2 regions of the Spirosoma sp. SC4-14 genome follow, and region 2 is predicted to be linked to the other one. Evidence: riboswitches for the same ligand, from Rfam matches in the RefSeq annotation. Region 2 holds a riboswitch; the other holds the start of a gene.
What was found. A riboswitch is a leader RNA that binds a small molecule or an ion and turns the genes downstream of it on or off. The one in region 2 is predicted to bind S-adenosylmethionine.

Region 1 (3,148 bases), 2.9 Mb from region 2:
TTACGGGCAGTTGCTCAAAGCCAGAATAACGCCGAATTCACGAATATGTGGGCAGGTCAGTCGGCTTCTACTACCAAAGCCAAACCAACGGGTGAGATCTTCGACGAACTGATTGCCGAAACAGAACGTCTCCAGATGGATTGATAGAATTGACTCGAACAACATCTTTCTGTTTGAGTCCGAAAGCAATGAGGCTGTTTAAACGTTCTGGAATAATCATCAAATGCGTTCCTTTTTACCGCCGAGAACGCAAAGATTATACGCAAAGCCCGCTAAGCAGAAGTGGTTCTCTGTGGTAAAAAGGCAAAAGTTTAAACAGGTTCAATTATAGTTTAGCCGGCCGGGATGGCAAATAAGACCAATTATGACTCGATTTGAGAAAGTTCAAATCGAGTCATAGAGAATGTTTTAGGGCAAATGCTTCCGCTTTTTCAACTGAGCATAAACCAGTTGGATAATCCCATCTTTCAGCCCCAGATCAGGAACAATAATTCTATTGGCACCGGCCCAGCGCATCACTGAAATATAAATGTCGGCGGCTGGTACAATTACATCGGCGCGGTCGGCATTCAGGCGCAACTTGTTGATGCGATCTTCCTGGTCGAAGCCCGCAATGTAATTACGGATGCGTTCTATTTCGGCGCGAGTGGTTTCTGTTTCGGATATTTTAGATGCCAGATTGAACAGTTTGCTAATATTACCACCCGTACCAACGGCAATTAGTTCTTCAGTCGAATCGATATTGTCTTCGACCCAATCTTCAATTTTTCGCCAGGCTCCTTTGGTTTCTTTGCCTTCCAGTAATCGCACCGATCCAATTTTAAACGATTTGGAATTAATCTTTTGCCGGTTTTTGTATAGATTCAACTCGGTGCTGCCCCCCCCCACGTCGATATGCAGAAATTGCTGGTCGTCGAGCGCCTGAACAACTACGTTATTGATCAGTTCGGCTTCTTTCTGGCCGTCGATAATATGAATTTTTATGCCGGTTTCAGCTTCAATCCGTTTGGCAACATCGTGGCCGTTTGAGGATTCGCGCATGGCCGATGTTGCACAGGCCATGTAGTCTTCTACTTCGTGCAGTTCCATCAATAACTTATAGACCTGCATCAGCTTGGCGGTTCGGGCCTCACTTTCGGGTGTGAGCTCACCAAAATTGAATACATCGTGACCCAGCCGGAGCGGAAATCGAACATATTCGACCCGTTTGAAACTCACGACATTATCATTATGGAGTACAGTAGAAATTTGCAGACGGGCTGCATTGGAACCTATATCGATGGCAGCTAGTTTCATGACAAAATAAGACAGATTGAAAGAGCAGCAGGTTAAATGAATGCGAGATTCATCCGTTTAGGAGTTGCGGTTTTAGGTCTTCACCTGTTTTCTCTTTCGTCCAAAAGTAACGTATTTTTGGCGACAATGGTTAGAATCTGTATCTTTGCCTGATTGCTTATCAAGAAAGACGGAGGGACTGGACCCTACGATGTCTTGGCAACCAGCCACTTAAGAAAAAGTGGAAATGGTGCCGCATTCCACCCCACTGGTTTGGGGACAGATAAGTTAGCATCACTGCTTCCTTCGCCTGTATCTGATAAGCCTCTCTTTTTGACGAATGAGTACTTACATAGACGGTAGTCTGGTTAGACTATATGCTGTAAATTTTATATCGCTTGACACTACTTACTGAGCTTCTACAAAAGCGGATTCTTGTTCTCGACGGTGCCATGGGAACAATGATTCAGCGCTATAACCTCACTGAGGCCGATTATCGGGGTGAGCGTTTTAAAGACTATACACACGATGTAAAAGGAAATAATGATTTGCTCTCGATTACGAAACCGCAGATCATTCAGGAAATTCATAAACAGTATCTGGAAGCAGGGGCCGATATTATCGAAACCAATACCTTCAGCGGCACTTCCATCGCCATGGCCGATTATCATATGGAAGCGCTGGCCTATGAACTGAACTACGAATCGGCCCGTATTGCGAAAGAGGTAGCGCAGCAAGTGACTAGCCGGGAGCCCGAAAAACCACGGTTTGTTGCCGGTGCTATGGGCCCAACTAACCGAACAGCCTCGCTCTCGCCGGATGTAAACAATCCGGGCTACCGCGCCGTAACGTTCGACGAACTGGTAGATGCCTATTATGAGCAGGTTAGCGGCCTGGTTGAGGGAGGAGCCGACCTGTTGCTGGTCGAAACCATTTTCGATACACTCAATGCCAAAGCAGCTTTGTTTGCCATTGACAGGTATTTTGTCGATAAAGGGAAAGAGCCACTACCCATCATGGTGTCGGGTACTATTACCGATGCGTCGGGCCGAACATTGTCGGGGCAAACTACCGAAGCCTTTTTGTATTCGGTATCGCACCTGCCGTTGTTAAGTGTTGGCCTGAACTGTGCGCTTGGTGCCGAACTGATGCGGCCCTATATTCAGACACTCGCCAAAGAAGCTCCATTTTTTACATCGGCTTATCCTAACGCAGGTTTGCCCAACGAATTTGGTGAGTATGACGAAACGCCCGAGAGTATGGCGGCTCAGGTCGAAGGCTTTATTCGCGATGGGTTCGTCAATATTGTTGGCGGCTGCTGTGGCTCCACGCCCGATCATATCCAGGCTATTGCGCAGGCTGCCGCAAAATACCGGCCCCGGCCATTACCTAAGCCCGACCCCTACCAGAAACTAAGTGGTCTGGAACCGCTGAAAATTACGGAACAAACCAACTTTCTGAACATTGGCGAGCGGACCAACGTAACTGGCTCGAAGAAGTTTGCCCGGCTCATTAAGGAAGGCAATTACGACGAGGCCCTGAGTATTGCCCGTGGCCAGGTTGAAGGAGGGGCGCAGGTTATCGACGTCAATATGGACGAAGGGATGCTCGATTCGGTCGAAGCCATGACTACCTTCCTCAACCTGATTGCGTCGGAACCCGATATTGCCCGCGTACCAATCATGATCGACTCATCGAAATGGGAGGTTATTGAAGCAGGGCTGAAGTGCGTACAGGGTAAAGCAATTGTTAACTCCATTTCGTTGAAAGAAGGAGAAGAAGCGTTTATTGAACGCGCCCGACTTATTAAACGATACGGAGCGGCTACGGTTGTGATGGCTTTCGATGAGAACGGCCAGGCCGATAGTTATGA
Region 2 (3,148 bases):
CCAAACTACGTTATTTACAACAGCCAACTACGCTCTGCACGAACCAGCACTAATTCGGGAATTAGCCCAAAAACATGAAATAGCTTCTCACGGCTATTTCCATACAACATTCGAACCGGCCGATTTGCTTAAGTCACGACTGGCTCTGGAAAAATTGCTCGGGCAGCCCGTTACCGGATTCCGCCGTGCCCGCATGGGTTTTGTTGACCCAACAGACATACAACAGGCTGGCTATCAGTATAACTCATCACTTCATCCGACCTGGCTACCGGGTCGTTATAATCATTGGGGTGAGCCCAGAAAGCCTTTCGTTGAATTGGGAGTCTGGCAGATACCCGCGTCCGTAACGCCAACCCTACGGCTACCGCTGTTCTGGCTGAGTCTGAAAAATTTTCCGTTTTCGTTCTACAAACAGCTTTGTTTGCAAACCCTAAAAGCCGATGGGTTTTTAAATCTGTATGTCCATCCCTGGGAGTTTACGGACCTGGCAGCTTACGAAAAGATTCCGGCCTACGTTCGTCGGTATTCCCGCAATGAGTTACTGAATCGGGTGGAGAACTTACTGCGGTTTCTGCAACCACATGGAGATTTCAATACGATGAGCGAGTTCACAGCATCACTCACTCAAACAGCATCAGTTAAAGCCTGAAGCTGTTTACAAACACGAAGGGGGCCGTTGATCAACGGCCCCCTTCGTGTTTGTAAACATAGCTATCAAATAAATATAACATCGTCAATCACATCGGCTCCCATGTCTTTATTGACTAACTGAATAAGTTTCTGTTTGGCATTAACAAGTTCGTTGCGCAACGGAGCAGAGGCAATTTCAATGTGCAGTTTACGATCACGAACATAGAGCCGATTTGTACGGGAAGCAATCGATGTACCCATCATACGCCCCCAGAAAGCCTCCAGATACGTTTCATTAAAACGTGTTTGGAGTTGGTATGCTTTAAGCAGTTGCCCGATTGCATCCTTTACGGTTGTAGTGCCGGCTGTTCGGGTAGCATTCTCGCGGTTATAACGGTAGGTCTGGCTCATTGTGAGGTATCTTACGCACAAAAGTACGCAACGATAAAACTAAACAAATATACCGTCCTAAAATGAAATTGAAAAAATAAGGTAACGGTTAGAAAATAGCCTTAGGGTTTGGATTGGCGCCGTCTGCCTATTATACTTGCGTTATCAAGTCAATTACCAGATGTCAAGTATACTACCATTGGCATCAATTGATTTATACAGAAGCGAGGAGAGAACAGGCTCTTAGAATCGCTGGCAACCTACCACACGGCAAGGTGCTAACTCCTGCCTAAAGCAACCGCAGTGGCGGACCGTTAGGGACTATAAATCGTTAACTCACATGTTCTACAACCAGCGTTGTATGCCCAGAGAGGCCTACTAAGCAGCACTCACCTCTTCGCACGGCCAAAACCGGGAGTGGTTTTCGTGTATTTATCTCTTTCATCGTATTTCAGCCATATTGCTCCTGCAGTGCTGAAAATTCAACCGAATCAGCAAACGCATTATCCTTTGGACCTCCATTATTTCGATTATAAATACTCTTTCCCGCTCGAATCGGGTAGCAGCCTGCCCGGCTTTCGGTTAGCATATACCACCCGTGGCACCTTAAACAGCGAAGGAACCAACGTTGTTTGGGTGTGTCATGCCCTCACGGGCAATGCAGACCCTGGCGACTGGTGGGGTGGCATGATCGGGACAGGCAAGTATTTTAATCCAGACACCCATTTCATTGTTTGTGCCAATGTGCTGGGCTCCTGTTATGGCTCAACGGGGCCCTTATCCATCAACCCGGCTACGGGCCAGCCGTTTTACCATGATTTTCCATCTGTTACCATACGGGATATGGTCGAAGCACTGGACTTGCTTCGGCAAGAACTTGGCATCGAAAAAATTCAAACCTGCATTGGCGGTTCGGTAGGTGGTGAACAGGCCATCGAATGGGCTATTATGCGCCCTAACCTGATCGGAAATCTGGTTCTGATTGCTGTTAGCGCCGTAGCATCGCCCTGGTGTATTGCCTTCAACGAAGCTCAGCGAATGGCCATTGAAGCCGATCCGACCTGGCTGGAACAACGCAACGACGCAGGGGCTTCGGGCATGAAAGCAGCCCGCGCTATGGCCATGATCTCCTACCGCAACTACGACACCTATGGCTTTACTCAGGCACTGGATAACAATGAGCAGCTAGATGGCTACAAGGCGGCCAGCTACCAGCGTTATCAGGGCGAAAAAATAGCCGAACGATTTAATGCCTTTACCTATTGGACGCTTTCGAAAGTAATGGATTCGCACAATGTGGGCCGGAATCGCGGAAGCATTCTAAACGCATTGGCTCAAATTAAATCCAGAACCCTCGTAATTGGTATTCGTTCAGACCTGTTGTTTCCTCCCTCGGAGCAACAGTTTCTGGCCCGGCATATTCCCGATGCGATTTACGAAGAAATCGACTCACTGTATGGCCATGATGGCTTTTTGATCGAATTCAGGCCTCTGGCGGCTATTCTCCGAAAATGGATGGCAACTGAAAATGGCCCTAAAAAAGCCATTGAAGAACTTAAAAAATAACTATTTACCAGAATTCCCCCTTAACCAGATGATCTGGTACGAAGACGAAGTTCGACAACTCGAAGCAAAGCTAAAAGCAATTCCTCCTACCCCAAACCGGGTTGTTTTTTATGGAAGTTCATCCATCAGGCTCTGGTCGACATTAGACCAGGACTTTCCACAAACTAACCCATTGAATCTGGGATTTGGCGGTTCTACTCTGGCAGCGTGCGCCTGGTTCTTTGAACGTTTGCTGATGCCAACATCTCCCAAAGCAATCGTATTTTATGCGGGTGACAATGACTTGGGCGACGGCCGACACCCCGAAGAAGTTTATTTGTTTTTCCGTGCCTTTGCCGGAAAAATGAGCCAATATCTGCCCGATATACCGGTGGCTTATTTATCCATAAAAATCAGCCCAGCACGCTGGAATATTAAAGATAATATCCGTTTTACGAATAAACTGATTGCCGACGAAGTCAGTAAACTACCTGAGTTCCGAACAATTGACATGACCACTCCCCTACTGGGAGCTGATGGCAGACCGCGCCGGGAGTGTTTTGAATCCGATGGTCTGCATTTA

Region 1: another riboswitch for S-adenosylmethionine. It lies ahead of metH (methionine synthase); the one in region 2 lies ahead of metX (homoserine O-acetyltransferase).

Annotation. Positions count from the first base shown of each region.
Region 1 is NZ_CP147518.1:5,888,782-5,891,929, reverse strand. It holds gene WBJ53_RS24190 (nitronate monooxygenase) at 1-144, shown strand, start outside; gene WBJ53_RS24185 (phosphatase) at 409-1,296, opposite strand; SAM riboswitch class I at 1,451-1,565, shown strand; gene metH (methionine synthase) at 1,674-3,148, shown strand, end outside.
Region 2 is NZ_CP147518.1:1,012,586-1,015,733, reverse strand. It holds gene WBJ53_RS04185 (polysaccharide deacetylase family protein) at 1-649, shown strand, start outside; gene WBJ53_RS04180 (DUF721 domain-containing protein) at 715-1,041, opposite strand; SAM riboswitch class I at 1,232-1,350, shown strand; gene metX (homoserine O-acetyltransferase) at 1,531-2,586, shown strand; gene WBJ53_RS04170 (GDSL-type esterase/lipase family protein) at 2,615-3,148, shown strand, end outside.